Regions from separate parts of the Geodermatophilus sp. URMC 61 genome, predicted to be linked through region 2. Evidence: predicted binding sites of a transcription regulator. Region 2 holds the regulator's gene; each other region holds the start of a gene.
What was found. Region 2 encodes LexA, which represses DNA repair genes until DNA is damaged. Its sites were predicted from a motif close to TCGAACANNTGTTCGA; they were not measured.

Region 1: a site for LexA is predicted at 2,179-2,194, ahead of ACU610_RS20585 (alpha-ketoglutarate-dependent dioxygenase AlkB). Genes of this name have one in related genera too.
Region 3: a site for LexA is predicted at 4,287-4,302, ahead of dinB (DNA polymerase IV). Genes of this name have one in related genera too.

Annotation. Positions count from the first base shown of each region.
Region 1 is NZ_JBRFHZ010000002.1:4,395,412-4,401,940, reverse strand. It holds rRNA gene ACU610_RS20590 (16S ribosomal RNA) at 1-870, opposite strand, end outside; gene ACU610_RS20585 (alpha-ketoglutarate-dependent dioxygenase AlkB) at 1,536-2,159, opposite strand; gene ACU610_RS20580 (DEAD/DEAH box helicase) at 2,435-4,654, opposite strand; gene ACU610_RS20575 (PHP domain-containing protein) at 4,736-5,554, shown strand; gene ACU610_RS20570 (SRPBCC domain-containing protein) at 5,564-6,004, opposite strand; gene atzD (cyanuric acid amidohydrolase) at 6,125-6,529, shown strand, end outside.
Region 2 is NZ_JBRFHZ010000002.1:2,918,442-2,924,970, reverse strand. It holds gene dapF (diaminopimelate epimerase) at 1-268, shown strand, start outside; gene ACU610_RS13570 (hypothetical protein) at 435-644, opposite strand; gene hflX (GTPase HflX) at 799-2,289, shown strand; gene ACU610_RS13560 (phosphatase PAP2 family protein) at 2,347-3,072, shown strand; gene ACU610_RS13555 (hypothetical protein) at 3,044-4,099, shown strand; gene lexA (transcriptional repressor LexA) at 4,218-4,916, opposite strand; gene ACU610_RS13545 (LysM peptidoglycan-binding domain-containing protein) at 5,312-5,977, shown strand; gene ACU610_RS13540 (hypothetical protein) at 6,106-6,529, shown strand, end outside.
Region 3 is NZ_JBRFHZ010000002.1:861,435-867,963, forward strand. It holds gene ACU610_RS04065 (alkaline phosphatase family protein) at 1-65, shown strand, start outside; gene ACU610_RS04070 (serine hydrolase domain-containing protein) at 161-1,426, shown strand; gene ACU610_RS04075 (sucrase ferredoxin) at 1,438-2,379, opposite strand; gene ACU610_RS04080 (cupin domain-containing protein) at 2,476-3,474, opposite strand; gene ACU610_RS04085 (hypothetical protein) at 3,783-4,082, opposite strand; gene dinB (DNA polymerase IV) at 4,359-5,528, shown strand; gene ACU610_RS04095 (DUF3040 domain-containing protein) at 5,761-6,171, shown strand; gene ACU610_RS04100 (hypothetical protein) at 6,255-6,529, shown strand, end outside.

The DNA.
Region 1 (6,529 bases), 1.5 Mb from region 2:
TCCCCAGGCGGGGCGCTTAATGCGTTAGCTGCGGCACGGAGACCGTGGAATGGCCCCCACACCTAGCGCCCAACGTTTACGGCGTGGACTACCAGGGTATCTAATCCTGTTCGCTCCCCACGCTTTCGCTCCTCAGCGTCAGTTGGTGCCCAGAGACCCGCCTTCGCCACCGGTGTTCCTCCTGATATCTGCGCATTTCACCGCTACACCAGGAATTCCAGTCTCCCCTGCACCACTCGAGTCGGCCCGTATCGACTGCAGGCCCGGAGTTGAGCTCCGGGTTTTCACAGCCGACGCGACCAACCGCCTACGAGCTCTTTACGCCCAATAATTCCGGACAACGCTTGCACCCTACGTATTACCGCGGCTGCTGGCACGTAGTTGGCCGGTGCTTCTTCTGCAGGTACCGTCACCGTGAGGCTTCGTCCCTGCTGAAAGAGGTTTACAACCCGAAGGCCGTCATCCCCCACGCGGCGTCGCTGCGTCAGGCTTCCGCCCATTGCGCAATATTCCCCACTGCTGCCTCCCGTAGGAGTCTGGGCCGTGTCTCAGTCCCAGTGTGGCCGGTCACCCTCTCAGGCCGGCTACCCGTCGTCGCCTTGGTAGGCCACTACCCCACCAACAAGCTGATAGGCCGCGGGCCCATCCTCGGCCGGAAACCCTTTTCACCACCGACCATGCGGCCAGCGGTGCCCATCCGGTATTAGCCCCAATTTCTTGGAGTTATCCCAGAGCCGAGGGCAGGTTGCCCACGTGTTACTCACCCGTTCGCCACTGAACCCACCACCGAAGCGATGAGCCCCGTTCGACTTGCATGTGTTAAGCACGCCGCCAGCGTTCGTCCTGAGCCAGGATCAAACTCTCCGTAGATGCCTGAAACCCGGCCGAGAACCGAGAACCGGACGCTCTCGATCAATCTCAACCCAAAGAAACCCACAAAGGGGTTGATACTATGGCACTGACTTTCGGCACGCTGTTGAGTTCTCAAGGAGCGGACGCGCTCGCACTCCAGCCTTTTCGGCCTTCGTCCGAGGCGGTATCTCCACTGTACACCGCGCTCCGCAGCGGTCAAACCTCGGGGGTTTGTCCGGCGGTTTCCCAGGCTTGCGGCCCGGTCCGTTCTCGCTCGGTGCAGGAGGAACAGTACACCACCCGCGGGGCCCCCTGCAGGGGGGTCCGCGGAGGGGCTGCCCTCCCGGTCGGTGACCCTGCGCCCAGGGGCACCTGTGTCCGTCGGACCGGCTGAGGGGCCGTGCCTCAGGACGTCCGGGTCAACGTCGTCCGCCACGCTCTGCTTCCGCATCCGGCCGCACCCTGCGTCACAGGGCGGGTGGTGGGGGCGCGCGGTGGTCTCGCGACCCGGTGCCGGTGACGACGCCGCGAGCCCTCGTCTGCTTCCCGCCGCATCCGGGCTCCTCGTCATGGAGCCGGGGGCTGGAAACCGGACGGTGTGGGCTGCGGTGTCCCGGCGTGCGGGTGCAACGCGGCCTCCCTGCGATCACTTCCTTCCGTGTCCGTGGCCTGCGTCACACCGCTCAGGCGACGCCCCGGGGACGGAACTGGACGCTGACCCGCGGCCCGACGGGCTTGGTGGTCTTTGGGATGCAGTGCTCCCACGTCCGCTGGCAGGAGCCGCCCATGACGACCAGGTCCCCGTGGCCCAGGGGGAACCGGAGGCTCTCCCCGCCGCCGACCGGGCGGAGCAGCAGCGGTCGCGGCGACCCGAACGACACGATCGCGACCATCGTGTCGGCACTCCGCCCGCGACCGATCCGGTCGCCGTGCCAGGCCACGCTGTCGCGACCGTCGCGGTAGAGGCACATGCCGGCGCTGACGAACGGCTCGCCGAGCTCCGGGCCGTAGTGCGCGTCGAGTGCATCCCGCGCCTCGGTCAGCAACGGGTGCGGCATCGGCTCGTCGCCGCCGTACCACCGCAGCAGGCGGGGGACGGCGACCTCGCGCTCGTACATCTGCCGACGGTCCGCCCGCCAGCCGATGTCCCCGAGCAGCACCTCGAGCACCTCGTCGGACCCCTGGACCCAGCCGGGCAGGTGATCGACCCAGGCGGCGCGGCCGAGGTGGTGCCGCGTGACCGCGAGCGGCCCGAGCGTGGCCTCCTCGGCGAGGTCCCACATCGACGGCTGGTGTGCGATCGACATGGGCGGAGGCTACGCCGGATCGAACGCGTGTACGAGTGGAAGACGCCAACGACTCGGCCAGGAGATGGCCCGCCCCGGGTCCGCCGCGACCCTGCGAGTGGCGGGGGCAGAGGCGGCCCCGTCCCGGGTCCCGCCCTGAGCCTGCGAAGGGTGGGGAGGACGGGCGGCCCCTCTGCAGGGTCCCGCCGCGAGCCTGCGAGTGGCGGGGGCAGAGGCGGCCCCGTCCCGGGTCCCGCCCTGAGCCTGCGAAGGGTGGGGAGGACGGGGTCCTTCCTTCAGGCGGTGAGGGCGAGGGCGAAGGGCAGGACGCGGGAGGCGCCGGCCAGCCGCAGCTCGCGGCCGGCGACGGTCATGGTCCAGCGTGAGTCGGCGAGGTCGTCGACCAGCAGCAGCGGCACCGGGCCCAGGTGGGCCAGCCGCTCGCGCAGCTCCGGACCGACGACGAGCCGCTGCCACACCCCCGCCAGCCGGAAGGCGCTGTTGCCGCCGGCCTGCCCGGTCGGCCCGCCGTGCGCGAGGGAGAGCTCCCCGAGGTAGGGCAGCCGGCCCAGCCCCGCCAATCCCTGCGCCAGCCCGGTGACCAGCCCGGGACGGCGGCGGGAGGGCACGGCGACCACCGCGGCGGGGCGCTCGGCCCAGTCCCAGGCGGCCAGCACCCGCGCGCAGGCCCGCAGCAGCTCCTCGTCCGGCGGGACGTCGGAGGGCGTCCGCCGCACCGGCACGTCGAAGGCGGCGTCCGGGTCCTCCTCCAGCCCCGGTGCCTCGAGGTCGACCACGCCGCCGACGCCGTCGTCCCCCAGCAGGGTGCGCAGCCGCTGCCCCCAGCCCAGGTCGGTGAGCCGGGCGACGGCCCGGCCCGGGTCGAGCTGCTCACCCTGCGCGATCTTCCCCTTGACCTCGACGCCGAGGCGGTCGGCGCCGGTGGGCCACTGGGCGCGCGGCGCCAGCTCGACGCCGGGCCGGTCGAGGGCGGCAGAGGCGGCCTGGGCCGCCCCCTCGGGGACCTCGGTCGAGTACCAGGGGCCGGCGCAGACGTCGCAGCGACCGCAGGGTGCGGCGGTGGGGTCGTCGAGAGCCTCCTGCAGGTAGGCCATCCGGCACCGCGCCTCGTCGACCGGCTTCGCGTACGCGATCATCGCCCGCTGCTCGGCCTCGCGGGTGCGGGTCACCCGGGCGTAGCGGTCGGCGTCATAGACCCACGGCCGGCCGGTGGACCGCCAGCCGCCCTGCACCCGCTCGACCGCGCCGTCCACCGCGAGCACCTTGAGCAGCAGCTCGAGCCGGGAGCGGCGGACGTCGGCCACCGTCTCCAGCCGGGCCACCGACCACGCCCTGCCGTCGGCCATCGCGGCGAGCACCGCGGCGGCGTGGTCCTCCCGCGGCATGGAGGAGGTGGCGAACCACTGCCAGATCGCGATGTCCTCGGGGCCGGGCAGCAGCAGCACGTCGGCGTGCTCGACGGCGCGTCCGGCGCGGCCCACCTGCTGGTAGTAGCTGACCGGCGACGACGGCGCCCCCAGGTGGACGACGAAGCCGAGGTCGGGCTTGTCGAAGCCCATGCCGAGCGCCGAGGTGGCGACCAGCGCCTTGACCCGGTTCTCCCGCAGCGCCTCCTCCGCGTCGCGCCGGTCGGCGTCGTCCAGCCGGCCGGTGTAGGCGCGCACCTCGTGGCCGGCGTCGCGCAGCAGCGCGGCGGTCTCCTCGGCCGCGGCCACGGTGAGCGTGTAGACGATGCCGCTGCCCGGCAGGTCGCCGAGGTGGGCGGCCAGCCAGGCCAGGCGCGCCCGGTCGGTGGGCAGCCGGAGCACGCCGAGGCGCAGCGAGTCGCGTGCCAGGGGGCCGCGCACCGTCGTCACCCCCACGCCGCCGGCGCCGAGCTGCTCGGCGACGTCGGCGACGACCCGCTCGTTGGCCGTCGCGGTGGTCGCGAGCACCGGTGTCCCGGCGGGGAGCGTGCCGAGCAGGTCGCGGATGCGGCGGTAGTCGGGCCGGAAGTCGTGGCCCCAGTCGGAGACGCAGTGCGCCTCGTCGACGACGAGCAGGCCGCAGCGGGCCACCAGCCCGGGCAGCTGCTCCTCGCGGAAGCGCGGGTTGGTCAGCCGCTCCGGGGAGACCAGCAGGACGTCGACCTCGTCGGCGGCCAGGGCGGCGGCGACGTCGTCCCACTCGGTGGCGTTCGCGCTGGAGATCTCGACGGCGCGGATGCCGGCGCGGGCCGCGGCCGCGACCTGGTCGCGCATCAGCGCGAGCAGCGGGCTGACCAGCAGGGTGGGCCCGGCGCCGCGGCGGCGCAGCAGCGCGGTGGAGACGAAGTAGACCGCCGACTTGCCCCAACCGGTGCGCTGTACGACCAGGGCGCGCTCGGAGCGCTCGACCAGCGCGGCGACGGCGGCGTCCTGCCCCTCGCGGAAGACCGCGTCGGGGCGGCCGGTCAGCTCGCGGAGGACCTCGAGGGCCTCGGTGGCGAGGTCGGCGGACGGCGCGGCGGTGCTCATGGCTCCCGACAGTAGGCAGAACGGGCGACAGGACCGGTCGCCGCGCGGACCCTGGGGAGGGTGGAGGAGGATCCACAGGTGATGCGACCACCGGACAACCACGTGCACACCAGGTGGTCCTGGGACACCGCCGGCTCCTCCACGATGGCGCGCGCGTGCCAGCGGGCCGTCGACCGGGGCCTGCCCGCCATCGCCTTCACCGAGCACCTCGACTTCACGACCTGGACGCCGGAGGACCGCGCGACCGCCGAGGGACTGGTCGACCGGCACGCCTCCCGGCACCTGCCCATCGACGTCGAGGGCTACTTCGCCGAGCTCGAGGAGTGCCGCGAGCGCTTCCCGCAGCTGCGGATCTGGTCGGGCGTGGAGACCGGCGAGCCGCACCTGTTCGCCGCGAGCGTCGCCGCCCACCTGCGCGACTCCCCCGTCGACCGGGTGCTCGGCTCGCTGCACTCGCTGAGCCAGGACGGCCGGCTCTACGGCGTGGGCCGGCTCCTCTATCCCGACCCGGACACGACGATGCGCCGGTATCTGGCCGAGGTCGTCGACATGGTGGAGGGCAGCGACGTCTTCGAGGTGCTCGCCCACGTCGACTTCCCGCGGCGGTACTGGCCCGGCGGCAGCGACCGGTACGCCGAGAAGGACTACGAGGAGGAGTACCGCGCGGTGTTCCGGGCGCTGGCCGGCACCGGCCGGGCGCTCGAGGTGAACACGACCAGCCCGCTGGCCTCGGTCGACCAGGTGCGCTGGTTCTACGAGGAGGGCGGTGCGGCGGTCAGCTTCGGCAGCGACGCCCACCAGCCGGCCGGCGTCGGCCAGCACTTCGACCTCGCCGTGGACGTCGTCGAGGCGGCGGGCTTCCGGCCCGGGCGGGACGCCTTCGACTTCTGGCGCCGCTGAGCCGGGCGCTCAACCCGCCAGCCGGTCCAGCGCCGAGCGCCACGTCCGCGGGAAGGCGACGGGCCCGAGCACCCGCTGGGCCAGCAGCACGGCCCGCCCCCGCAGTCCCCGGCCGCCGGCGTGGTGGATGGTCACGTCGACCCGGCTGCCGCCGTCGTCCCGCGGCGTGATCAGGACCTCGCCGGTGCCCCGGTCGCAGTGGTCGCTGTCGATGAGCGTCCAGGTGACGCGGTCGGGAGCAGTCCACTCGTAGCGCAGCAGGACCCACAGGTCGACGCCGGCGCTGCCCTCCCGGAGGACGGCCCAGCCCTCCCCGTGGTCGCGGACCTCGTACTTGGCCGGGTCGAGCGTCTTCGACCACACCTCGAGCCGCCGCTCGCTCACGTCGGTGAACGCCGTGAAGACCTGCTCCGGGCTCGCGCGGGTCTCCAGGTGGAAGTGGACGCGCATCGCCGTCTCCCCTCGGGCACCCCGCTGTCGGCAGATCCTCCTCCCGTGACCGCGGCGGAGGGGGGCCACCCAGCCACGGGGTACTTCACCGCTAAGAGAAGCGGCGCTAGGGTCGCGGAGGTGACCTCAGGCCGCGTCGTCATCGCCCTCGGGGGCAACGCGATGACCGGCCCGGACGGCTCGGCGACGCCCGGCGCACAGCGCGACGCGATCGCCGCGGCCTCCCGCCACGTGGCCGCGGTCGTGGCGACCGGCGTCCAGGTGGTGCTCACCCACGGCAACGGGCCCCAGGTGGGCAACCTGCTGGTCAAGAACGAGCTGGCCGCACACGAGGTCCCGCCGGTCCCGCTGGACTGGTGCGTCGCACAGACCCAGGCGACCATCGGCTTCACGCTCGCCGACGAGCTCGACGCCGCCCTGGCCGCGCGCGGGCTGCCGCAGCGCACCGCCGCCCTGGTCACCCGCACCCTCGTCGACGCCGACGACCCGCACTTCCGGGAGCCGTCCAAGCCGGTCGGCCGCTTC
Region 2 (6,529 bases):
CGAGTTCGTCACCGTCGTCGAGGCGGGCCGGCACGTGCGGCTGCGGGTGTCCGAGCGGGGCGTGGGGGAGACCCGCTCGTGCGGCACGGGCGCCTGCGCCGCGGCCTGGGCGGCCCTGGAGGCTGCCGGCGCGGCGACCGGCACGGTCACCGTCGACGTCCCCGGCGGCCGGCTGGGCGTGACCGTCGACGAGCGGACGACGGTGCTGTCCGGCCCCGCAGTCGTGGTGGCGACCGGCGAGCTCACCCGCGAGTGGCTCGGGGGCTGACCCGCCCTCGGCCCGTCCGGAGGCTCGCCGCGGCCCCGTCCCGGGCACCGCCGGCCCCCTGGTGGGTCCCGCCGGCCCCGTCCGGCGGCGCTCCTGCAGGGTCCCGCCGCGAGCCTGCGAGTGGCGGGCGGCAGGGGTCCTTCCACGGGGAGGACGGGGCCCTCGCTCAGCTCTTCGGCGTCTCGGTGCCCTCGGGGCTGTCGGGCATCATCGACTCGCCGGCCGTCCCCGGACTGCCGGAGGGCCGCCCGCGACCGCTGTCCTGGTCGGGCCCCCCGCCGAGCGGGTTGCGCGGCGGGTTGAGGCCCTTGGGGTCACGGCCCGGATCGTCGAGCTCCTCGTTCGTCCCAGCGGCGCTGCTGCCCGTCTCGCTCATGTCGAGCCTCCTCGGAGTGTCGGTCGTCGCCCCCCCGCCGTACCCGGTGGGAACCCGGACACGCGTGCCGGGATGGTCCGCCGCGGCCGCGGTGTTGTTCCGGTCGATGACAACTCACGTGCCCCAGGTGCTGGGGTCTGCCACGCTGGAGACGATGACGACAGCACAGGACCGCGCCGTGTTCGCCCAGACCGAGGAGCGCGCCCTGCGGGCCGCGCCCGCGCCCGCCGAGGAGGCAGCCCGTCCCGACGCGGGATGGGACGAGCCGGACGACACGACCGGCTCCTACGCGCTCGAGGCCCGCGGTGCGCTGCGCCGCGTCGCCGGCCTGTCCACCGAGCTCGCGGACATCACCGAGGTCGAGTACCGCCGGCTGCGCCTCGAGCGCGTCGTGCTGGTCGGGGTCTGGACCGAGGGCACCCAGGCCGACGCCGACCGCTCGCTGGCCGAGCTGGCCGCGCTGGCCGAGACCGCGGGCTCGCAGGTCCTGGAGGCGGTGAGCCAGCGGCGCGACAAGCCCGACGCCGGCACCTACGTTGGGTCGGGCAAGGCCACCGAGATCCGTGACATCGTCGCGGCCGCCGGCGCCGACACCGTGATCTGCGACGGTGAGCTGACCCCGGGCCAGCTCAACGCGCTGGAGAAGATCCTCAAGGTCAAGGTCGTCGACCGGACCGCGCTGATCCTCGACATCTTCGCCCAGCACGCCTCCAGCCGGGAGGGCAAGGCGCAGGTCGAGCTGGCCCAGATGCAGTACATGCTGCCGCGGCTGCGCGGCTGGGGTGAGTCGCTGTCCCGGCAGGCCGGTGGCCGCGTCGCCGGCGGTGGCGGTATCGGTACCCGCGGCCCCGGTGAGACCAAGATCGAGACCGACCGGCGGCGGATCCGCGCGCGGGTCAGCAAACTGCGCCGGGAGATCGCCGGCATGGCGACCGCCCGGGCGACCCAGCGCTCGGCCCGCGGGCGCAACGCCGTGCCGAGCGTGGCGATCGCCGGGTACACCAACGCCGGCAAGTCCAGCCTGCTCAACCGGCTGACCGGTGCCGGCGTGCTGGTGGAGAACGCGCTGTTCGCCACCCTGGACCCGACGGTGCGCCGGGCACAGGGCCCCGACGGCCGCGAGTACACGCTCACCGACACCGTCGGCTTCGTGCGGCACCTGCCGCACCAGCTGGTCGACGCGTTCCGCTCGACGCTGGAGGAGGTGGCCGCCGCCGACCTGCTCCTGCACGTCGTCGACGGCTCCGACCCCGACCCCCTGGGGCAGATCGAGGCGGTGCGCGTGGTGCTCGGTGAGATCGACGCCGCGGCCGTTCCGGAGCTCATCGTCGTCAACAAGGTGGACGCGATGAGCGAGGACGACGTCCTCACCCTGCGCCGGACCCTGCCCGGCGCGGTGTGGGTCTCGGCCCGCACGGGCGCCGGCATCGAGCAGCTGCGCGAGATCGTGGCCGCCCGCCTGCCGCACCCCGACGTCGAGGTCGACGTGCTGGTGCCCTACGACCGCGGCGACCTGGTCGCCCGGGTGCACCGGGACGGCGAGGTGCTCAACGAGACCCACGAGGCCGGGGGCACCCGGCTCACCGCCCGGGTGGACGGCGGCCTGGCCGCCGCACTCGAGGGGTTCGCGGCGCCGGTCGCCTGACACCTCCTCCGGCCGAGCGAGGTCACGGTCAGGTCACGGCCCGGTACCGTGGCCGGCGTGACCAGCGGCGCGGTGCGGCGGCGTCCCGGGGCCTCCCCGCCGGACGTCGCCGACGTCCGCGTCGGCCGCCCGCCGCGGTGGCTCCTGGGCGCTGCCCTGGTGGTGACCGTGGTGGTCACCGTCGACCTGCTCAGCCGCGGCGTGCTCGAGCGGATGGACCTGCGGGTCTCCGAGGTGGTCAGCGGCTGGGACCTGCAGGGCTCGGCCGCCTACTGGCCGGTGTGGGCGGTGACCCAGCTCGGTGGGCGCGGCTTCATCCTCATCGTCCTGGCCGGGCTGGTCGGCTACCTCGCGTGGCGGTTCCGCACCGTCGTCCCGCTGCTGCGGGTGCTGCTGGCGCTGGGTCTGCTCACCGTCGTCGTCTACTCGTTCAAGTTCGGGACCGGCCGGACGGCGCCGGCCTACCCCGGGTCGTTCTTCCACCGGGACGGCGCCTCCTACCCCTCCGGGCACGTCGCCAACGCCGTGCTCATGTGGGGGGTGGCCCGGTGGCAGGTGGTGCAGTACCGGCTCGCCGGGTGGGTGCAGCAGACCGCCCGGGTGCTCAGCGTCGTCGGCCCGGTGGCCACCGGCGTGGCCATGGTGTCCCTGGACTTCCACTGGGTCACCGATGCCGTGGTCGGGGCGGCGGTCGGCATCCTGCTGTTGGGCGTGGTTCACCTGCTCGACACGGTCCTGGTGTCACGCTGGGTCAGTGCCCGAGCTGGCCGGTCGTCCGCGTAGCGGGGCCAGGAGGCGACGTCTGGCGGCCGGGACCGGTCTCGCGCTGACGCTCGCCCTCGGCCCCGCCCTGCCCGCGTCCGCCGCGCCGGCCGACCCGGCCACACCCGCGACGCGCTGCCAGCTCACCGACCCCCGGCTGCCCGAGGTCTCGGGGTTGGTCGAGGTGGGCGACCGGATGCTGGTGCACAACGACGGCGGCGACTCGCTCGACGTCTACGTGCTCGACGGGACCTGTGCGGTGGTCACCGTGCACTCCGCGGCGGTGGACCCCTATGACCCCGAGGACATGGCGCTGGCCGTCGACGGGACCGTCTGGCTCGCCGACACCGGCGACAACACCAGCACCCGGCCGACGGTCGCCCTGCTGGCCCTGCACGCCGACGGCAGCAGCTCGGTCTACCGGCTGGCGTACCCCGAGGGCCCGCGGGACGTCGAGGCGTTGCTGCTGGCCCCCGACGGGACGCCGTACCTGGTGACCAAGGAGGTGCTGGGCGCCAGCGAGGTGTTCCGCCCGGTGTCGGCGCTCGTCGAGGAAGGCACCGTCGGCCTCACCGAGGTCGGTGGGGTGGAGTTCGTGCTGACCGGGACGCCGGGCGGCCCGGTCGGCCGCGCCGGTCAGCTCATGGTCACCGGCGGCGCCGTCTCGCCCGACGAGCGCTGGATCGCGCTGCGCACCTACACCGACGCCTACGTCTGGCAGCTGACCGGCTCGGACGTGGCCGGTGCGCTGGCGGGGGAGCCGCGCCGGGTCGCCCTGCCCGAGGCGGCCCAGGGCGAGGCGATCAGCTTCACCGGGGACTCCTCGGCGCTCGTCGTCGCGGGGGAGGGACTCCCCAGCGACGTCACGGTGGTGCCGCTGCCGGCCCCGGCGGCGCGCTCGTCGGAGGCGGCGCCCGCGGAGGGCACGGTCGCCGGCCTGCTGTCCGGCGACGGCGGACCACCTCCGGTGGCGGCGGCGGTCGCTGCCGCCGTCGTGGCCGGCGTGCTCGTCTGGCTCGGGGGCAAGCTCGTGCGCCGGCGCGACTGAGACCTCGCTCCGTGCTCGGGCGCTCCGCCCGCGCCCGCGTGCCCGCCGGTCGGCGCCCGACGGGCACGGTGGTACGCCCGGCCGCCGGCGCGGTGGTCGCGGCGCCGGCGGGACGGGGTCAGACCCGGCGGAGCACCGTGACGACGCGGCCGAGCACGGTGGCGTCGTCGCCGGGGATGGGCTCGTACGCGGGGTTGTGCGGCAGCAGCCACACGTGCCCGTCGCGCCGCTTGTAGGTCTTCACCGTCGCCTCGCCGTCGATCATGGCAGCGACGATCTCGCCGTTCTCCGCGGTCGGCTGCTGGCGCACGACGACCCAGTCACCGTCGCAGATGGCCGCCTCGACCATCGAGTCACCGGTGACCTTGAGCATGAAGAGCGTGCCCTCGCCGACCAGTTCGCGGGGGAGTGGGAAGACGTCCTCGACCGCCTGCTCCGCCAGCACGGGCCCACCGGCGGCGATCCGGCCGACGAGCGGGACGTAGGTGGGGGCGGGCGTGTCCTCGGCAGCGGCGGGGGCCACGACCGTGGGCGCGGGCGCGCCGGGGGTGTCGCCGGGCAGGCGGACGTCGAGGGCCCGCGGGCGGTTGGGGTCGCGGCGCAGCCAGCCCTTCTTCTGCAGCACGCTGAGCTGGTGGGCCACCGACGAGGCCGACGACAGCCCCACGGCCTCGCCGATCTCCCGCACCGAGGGCGGGTAGCCGCGCCGCTCGATCGAGTCGCGGATCACCTCGAGGACCCGCCGCTGTCGCTGGGTGAGCCCGTCGCCGCTCTCCCCCCGGTCGGGGAAGGGGCGCACCGAGGCCGTCTCGGCCACCTGCGGTGCTGCGGTCCGGCTCCCGGACGCGCGCCGCGACGAGCCGCCTCCGCCCCGGACACCGCTGCCCGACGTCCCGCTCGTGCCCGCCACGTCTCCTCCTCGCCGGCCGTGTCGCCACGGCCCTGTCGTCCTGCGCCCGCCCGGGGAGCCGGTCCGGGCCGGCTCCGCCAGCTCGGAGCGCTGTCGGCCCCGGCCCCGCCGGCGACCTCGCGGCGACGGCGGACGGGTGCTGCTCCGGACCGTAGCGCTTCGGCGTCGTTACTTCAAACGTGTGTTCGAAGCGCGCGTGTGCGGTGTCGGGTCGACCACGTCACCGGGATGCGGTAGACACCGCACAGACGTTCGATCGAACGTGCGTTCGATCGGTGTCCGGTCGACGGAGAGGAGAGGTCATGGCGAGCGTGCGGCAGGCCGTGCTGGAGTTCGACGCGGCGGTCCAGGTCCCCTGGCGGCCGTTGCTCGGGGCGCTGGACGGCGGTCTCGCGGGCCGGCCGGGGGCTGTGCCCGGGCGCTCCTCGCGGACGCCTGTTGTGACGAGTCTGGCCGGCACCGGTCCTCGGGTCGCCGGTCACCTGCGGCCGGTGCCCGACCGCCCCGCGGGTCCGGAGCCGCGGCCCGCGGACCCGGCTCCTCCGGCCCGGGGTGCGGGCCGGGCTCCGGCCCGCCGGGAGTCGACCTCCTCGGGTGCCCGTCCCGCCGTGTTCCGCCCAGTGCCGGCCGGCGCGGTGCGCGGCGGTCGCGCCGTCCCCGGGCGCGCTGCCGGCCCGCGGCTGCGCCTGACCCGCCGGGGGCGCCGACTGGCGCTCGTCCTGGCCCTCGGTGGTGCCGTCGCACTCGGCTCGGTCGTCGCCCCGCTCGTGCGGGGCGCGGACGGCGGTGGGCTGCAGTTGGCCGGGGAGCGGAGTGTGGTGGTGGAGCCCGGCGACACGGTGTGGTCGATCGCCGGGGAGCTCGCCGGGGCCGACCAGGACGTGCGCACGGTGGTCGACGCCATCGAGGAGCTCAACGACCTGGAGGGTTCCGCCCTGGTCCCCGGCCAGGTCCTCGAGCTCCCCTGAGCGGCGCACGGTCACCGGTCACTCGAGGGGGCGGTCGAGGAGCGACAAGAGCCGGCGGCGATGTTCGTCAATCCGTCGAGCCGAGTCGCTGACGCTCTGTCGCTGAAAGGCGACTTACCGTCAGCTCCGTGTCAGCGATCTCAGGCAACCGGGCCGCCGTCTTCACGCAGCAGTCGCAGCGCTGCGAGGTGTTCGTCGAAGGCGCCTGGTGGCCGGGGTCGCTGCTGGGCTGGCGGCACGACGGTCAGGGTGCGTGCCAGGTGTGGGTGCGTGTGGCCGTCGCCGGCGTCGACCGTGACACCTGGACCGACCTGGCCGGGGTGCGCCTGTCGGAGACCCGCCCGGCGCAGGTGCTGGTACCGGACGGCGGGATCAACCCCTTCGTGAACCTCGGTGAGGAGCTGCTGCCGGGCGCCTCGGCCGTCCCGCTGCTGTCGCTGAGCGAGGCCGCCGCCCGTGAGCAGCGGGTGGCGGGCGTCCTCCCTGTGTCGGCTCCGCCCGCCTGCCGCCGCCGTCACGGTGGCGACGTGACCGCCGAGCAACCCGCCGTCC
Region 3 (6,529 bases), 2.1 Mb from region 2:
GCTCACTCACCGCCACCGAGCTGGCCATCCCGCTGCTCGCCACGCGGGGCCGCGCCCTGGCGTGACCCGGCGCCACACCGGTGGGCGTTGACGGCCCGGGCGGCGCGGACGACAGTGCCCGGCGCTCGACGTCCCGACCCCCGGCAGGGCGGAGCCCACGATGACCGCCAGACGCTCTCTCTCCACCCGAGGCGCCCTGGCCTGCGTGCCGGCCGTCGCGGCGTCGCTGGTCCTGGTCGCACCCGGCGCGGCCGCCGCCCCGGCCGCCCCCGTGCCGGCCGCGCCGGTGGCGGCGAGCGCGGCCGCGGACCCCGCGCTCGTGGAGGACCTGCGGGGGGACCTCGAGGCGTACCTGCAGGCCCGCGGTGCGGCCGAGCACGTCTCGGCCGCCGCGCTGAGCGTCAGCCTCCCGATGCAGGAGGCGACCATCGACGTCAGCGCCGGGACGACGGAGTTCGGCGGCTCGGTGCCGGTGCGCCCCGACGCGCTCTGGCAGGTCGGCAGCAACACCAAGGCGTTCACCTCGGTGCTGCTGCTGCAGCTCGAGGCGGAGGGGCGCCTCTCGATCGACGATCCGCTCAGCCGGTGGCTGCCGGAGTACCCGCAGTGGGGCGAGGTCACCATCCGGCGCCTGCTCGACATGACCAGCGGCATCCCGACCTACGACGACCAGCCGGCCTTCGACGCCGACTACGCCGCCGACCCGCTCCGGCAGTTCACCGCGGCGGAGCTGGTCGACTACGTGGTCGGCGCCCCGGCCACCTCCGGGTACAGCTACTCGAACACCAACTACGTGCTCGCCGAGATGATCGTCGAGCGGGTGACCGGCACCGGCTACGCGGCCCAGCTGTCCGCCCGGCTCCTGGTGCCGCTGGGCTTGGCGGACACGTACTACCGCTCCCACCTCTACCCCCCGGGGATCGCCGGCCGCATGCCGGCCGGCTACTACGCCCGCACCACCGAGCCCGGAATGGGTCCGCTGGAGGGAGAGGACGTCAGCCGGGACAGCCTGTCCTGGGCGCGGGGCGCCGGCGCCATCCTGAGCACGACGGCCGACATGACGTTGTGGGCACGCGTGCTGTACGGGGGTTGGCTGCTGCCGCCGCAGCAGCAGGCCGAGCTGCTGAGCCTGGTGTCGACGGCGACGGGGGAGCCCATCGAGGCGACGTCGCCGGAGGACCCCAGGGGGTTCGGCCTGGGGGTCGCCCAGATGACCGACGACCTGGGCACGTTCTGGTTCTACGAGGGGGAGACCATGGGGTTCCGGTTCCTCCACGCCTACTTCCCGGAGTCCGGGCTCGTCGTCGCCGTGGGCCTGAACAGCAGGCCCGACGAGGACCGGATCGGGGCCCTGGCGACGTCGGTGTACGACACGCTGCTGACGCACGGCGCTCTCGGGCCCGTCCCGGCCGGCGCCGTGCCCTGACGCCCGGGGACTCAGACGCCGTCGAGCAGCAGTACGTGCCAGGTGCGGCTGTGCGCGGCGTGCACCGCCCGGCAGGTGAGCGGCGCCGTCTCCTCCGACGGACGGCTCTCCACCTCGGTGACCACGTCGCCGTCCGGCCCGGCGAGGGTGACCACCCACCGCTCGACCTCGACGCCGGCCGGGGTCAGCCGGCGCACGTCGCGCGGCAGCAGGTCGTCGACCCCGAGCAGTGACAGCTGCGCCCGGGCGGTGTGCTGGGCCGCCTGCACCGGCGCGGGCAGGCCGGAGCGACCGCGCAGCCAGGGCAGCGCGACCCGGCCCCCGGTGTGCGCCTCGACCAGCTCGGTGCCGTCCCCGGGCACCTGGCCGTAGTAGAAGCCGTGCGGCAGCACGAGCACGTTGCTGGCGAACCGGCAGCCGCCCAGGTGGCTGCACTCCCAGACGTCGTCGCTGGGCATCGTCCGGGCCAGCGGCCGCCCCCGCAGCGCGCAGCAGGCGTCGTGCCCGCCGTGCGCGCACACCAGGTAGAGCGGCCGATCGGCCGGTGCCCCGACCGACCCGTCCCAGGGGACGTCGACCAGCTCGGCGTCGCTGTCGCGCACCGACCACCACACGCCCTCGGCGCCGGGCCGGCCGTCGACGTAGGCCCAGCGTCGCTGGGAGTCGGCGAGCCGGTCGCCAGGACGGCGGACGAGCAGCACCCGCACGCCCTCGACCCGCGCCCGGTGCGCCAGCCGCGGTGCCACGGCCGGGTCGAAGCGGGACTGGGTGAGCGCGTCGACGCCCCACGGACCCGGCTGCTCGACGAGCAGCCAGCGCTGCGCCGGAGAGGCGGTCGCGACGCCGGAGTCGCCGCGGACCAGCGCCTGCACCGAGCAGCGGTCCGGGTCGAGTCGTCCCGTGGGCAGCCCCGGCGCTGCCGCGACCCGGCAGAAGTCGGCCGGAGCAGTCACGTCCCCTCCTCGCCGGCGCTCGGGTGGGCCGTGACCGGTGGTGCTGTGCACGTGCGTGACCTCGCGAGCTCGGTCACGCGACGGGGCCCGGCCGGCTCACGATCCGTTCCCGGGCGTGCGCTCACCCCGCCCATGGTCCTCCGCGGTCGCACCGGGCACGGTGACGATCGACTCGGTCACCAGCCGGCGGGCCAGGGTCAGCTGGTCGGCGGCGTCGAGTCCCGGTAGGTCGGCGACCTTCAGCTCGCCGGCGGCCAGCAGCCCGGCGACGGCCGGCCGGGTCTGGGCGGGCAGCTCGAGGGAGCGCCGTCCGGCGATCAGCGTCACCCGGCCGTCGGCGGCCTCGCGCAGCTGGCAGCGCAGTCGCCGGCGCAGCCGCAGCACGGTGTCGGGGGAGAGGGCGGCGGCCGCGGTCGCCTGGGCCAGCGGCGCCACCGGCTCCGGGCGGACCTGCGACCAGGTGCGGGCCCGCAGCCGGTCGGCGACCTCGGTGGGGTCGACGCGGTCGAGCCAGCCCTTCAGCGCGGTCACGACCGTCGCGACGTCGTCGGCCACCGCGGCCGGGTCGGCGAGGTCCACGCCCAGCGGCAGCGAGCGGCGCAGCTCCGGGTCCTCGGCGGCGAGCCCGCGGACCAGGTCGAGCGCGTTCTCCGCGGCCGCCCAGCGGGTCACCGAGTGGATCCCGACGGTCAGGTGCGCGCTGATCGCACCCAGCGCGGTCGCCGAGTGCAGGTAGCCGCGGGGCAGGTAGAGGGCGTCGCCGGGGCGCAGCACCGCGTCGATCACCGGCTCGCCCTCGGCCGCGGCGGCCACCGCGGCGGCCCGGTCGTTCCACGGCTGGGTGCGCAGCGGGTCGGTCAGCACCGGCTCGTGGATGCGCCAGTGCTTCTCACCGGCCACCTGCAGGACGAACACGTCGTGGACGTCGTAGTGCGGGGAGAACCCGCGCGAGGACGGCGGGGTGATGTAGGCGTTGACCTGCGTCGGGTGGCCCAGGTCGGCGGCCAGCTGGTCGGCGAACTCGATCAGCGGCGGCCAGAGCCGGTGCAGCCCCTGCAGGACGACGGTGCTGCCGTCGGCGAACAGCCGCAGCACCGCGTCGGAGGAGACCTGGTCGGCGACCTCCGCGCCGGCGCCGCCGGAGGTCGTGAAGCGCTTGGCGTCGACGACCGCGCCGTCCTTGGCGATCCGCAGGAACGGGGTGCGCAGCCCGCGGCGGGACAGCAGCTCGTCGACCGCGGCGAGGTCGAGCAGGTCGTCGAAGGAGCCGCCGGTCTCCTCGGCGCGGGTCAGCAGCGGCCGGCAGGCCCAGTACTCCTCGGCGAAGACCCGCGGGTCGACAGCGGTGCACCGACGCAGGGCCGACCGGTCGGCCGGCCGGCCCTGCGCGGTGGGGTCCTCGGTCAGGCGGAACCGTCCGCGCCGCCGTCGGCGCCACCGTCGGCGCCGCCGTCCGAACCGCCACCGACGGCGCCGCCGTCGGCCGGGCCGTGGCCGGCGCCGCTGTCGGCGCCACCGTCCGCACCGCCGTCGGCCCCGCCGTCCGCACCTCCATCGGCGCCGCCGTCCGAACCGCCACCGACGGCGCCGCCGTCGGCCGGGCCGTGGCCGGCGCCGCTGTCGGCGCCACCGTCCGCGCCGCCGTCGGAGACGCCGGGCGTGCCGGAGGCACCGCCGTCCGCGGGACCTTCGGTGCTGGTCATGTCGTCGTCGTCGAGAGCCATGGGTCTCCCATCACGTCGGGTCCGGGCCGCCGGCCGGCGACCCTCCGGGGGTGCTGTACCTCGCGCATCCTGCTCTCACACGCCCGCCTCGACCAGCGGTGACGGGCTGTCCGCAACGTCTCCGTCACGACGTCGCGTCGAGGTGCCCCCGGGGTCGCGCGGGCGTTAGCGTCCTCCTGGAAGTCGAACAGGCGTTCGAGCTGCGGGAGGGGTCGGGTGTCGTCGGGGTCGTCGTCCCGTGCTGCGGGCTGCACCGTGCTGCACGTCGACATGGACGCGTTCTTCGCCAGCGTCGAGGTGCGCCGCCGGCCGGAGCTGGCCGGGACGCCGGTGATCGTCGGTGGGGCGGGCAACCGCGGGGTGGTCACCTCGGCGACCTACGAGGCGCGCCGCTACGGGGTGCACGCGGCGATGCCGACGTCCCGCGCGCTGCGGCTGTGCCCGACGGCGACGGTGCTGCCGGGGGACATGGCGCTCTACGCCGAGGTGTCCCGCTCCGTCATGGCGCTGTTCCGCTCGATCACCCCGCTGGTGGAGCCGCTGAGCCTGGACGAGGCCTTCCTCGACGTGTCCGGCGCCGGGCGGCGGCTGGGCGATGCCGCAGAGATCGGCGAGTACCTGCGTGCCCGCGTCTTCGACGAGCAGGGCATCACCTGCTCGGTCGGCGTGGCCGGCACCAAGTTCGTCGCCAAGCTCGCCTCCACCGCAGCCAAGCCCGACGGGCTGCTGGTCGTCCGGCCGGCGGAGGTCATGCAGTTCCTGCACCCGCTGCCGGTCGGCGCGCTGTGGGGCGTGGGCGCCAAGACCGAGGAGCTGCTGCTGCGGCTGGGGCTGCGCACCGTCGGCGACCTCGCGCACGTGCCGGTGCGCACGCTGCAGCGGGCGGTGGGCCCGGCGGCCGGTGCGCACCTGCACGAGCTGTCCTGGGGCCGCGACCCGCGCCGGGTGACGCCCGACGAGCCGGAGAAGTCGACCGGGCACGAGGAGACCTTCGGCACCGACGTCGACGACCCGGCGGTCATCCACCGCGAGCTGCTGCGGCTGGCGGAGCGGACGGCGGGCCGGTTGCGCTCGGGCGGCTGGCTGGCCCGCACGGTGACGATCAAGGTCCGTTTCGCCGACTTCGCCACGATCACCCGCAGCCGCACCCTCGACGTCCCCACCGACGTCGGGCAGGAGCTCTACGACACCGCCCGTGCCCTCTTCGACGCCCTCGGCCTGGACCGGGCCCGCATCCGGCTGGTCGGCGTGCGCGCCGAGCGCCTGGTGCCGGCCGGGGAGACGCCGCGCCAGCTCGAGCTGGGCGCCCGGGAGCGCGGCCGCCGGGAGGCCGAGCTGGCCGCCGACCGCGCCGCCCGGCGGTTCGGCGCCGGCGCGGTCCGCCCGGCGACGCTGCTGCACCGCGACGGCCAGCGCACCCGCTGAGCCGGCCCCGTCGTGGTGGGACACGCCCGACGAGGTCGCACCCGACCGGGTGGTGGGAACTCCGACCGGACCCCGTTCGTGTCCCCGCCGACACCGTGGGCCACCCGCCGGTGTGATCACGACGAGCCCGGCGCGGCCCGCCTTTCGCACCCCGCGGAGGGCTCGTATCCTCGGTGTCACCGACGGCGGGCACCGCCGTCGGGTCTTGGCTTTGGCCCACGTGGAGGTCGACGTGCCGCTCTCCGAGCACGAGCAGCGACTGCTGGAGCAGATCGAGCGCGCCCTCGTCGATGACGATCCCAAGTTCGCCTCGTCGGTCCGCTCCGGTGACCGCCGCGGCAAGGCACGTCGCAAGCTGCAGCTGGGCGTCCTGCTGTTCGTGGTGGGCATGGCCGCGCTCATCGGCGGCGCGGTGATCCCGTCGGTGCCGCTGGGTGCCCTCGGCTTCCTGGTCGCCTTCGGTGGGCTCGCCCTCACCGTCCTGAACTACCGCTCGGCCACCGGCGCCGTCGAGGTCGGCCCCGGCGCCCCGGCCGGCGGCGCGGCTCCCGGCCGGGGTGGTCGCGGTCGCGGCGGCAAGGTCCGCCGGCAGCCGCTGAAGAACCGGCTCGAGGAGCGCTTCCGCCGCCGCTACGACCAGTAGCCCGCAGCTCCCGTACGACAGCCGCCGTCCCTCCCGGACGGCGGCTGTCGTCGTTCGTGGCCCGACTCCCCGCAGGAGGCACCGTGACCGATTCCGACACGACCGCCGTCTGGGAGGGCCTCGCCGCCGGCGGCGGTCTGTGGGCCTGGGGCGACGAGGACGGCGTGGCCCCGTGGACCGACGGCGACGGGCACGACGTCGTCCCGCTGTGGACCGCGGCGGACCGGGCCGAGGAGGAGTCGCTGTCCGACGCCGAGCCCGGTGAGGGTCCGGTGTTCCTCGACGTCGAGACGCTGCTCGAGGCGATCCCCGAGTGGGTGGCCGCCGGCGTCCGCGAGGCGGGACTGCAGTCCGAGGG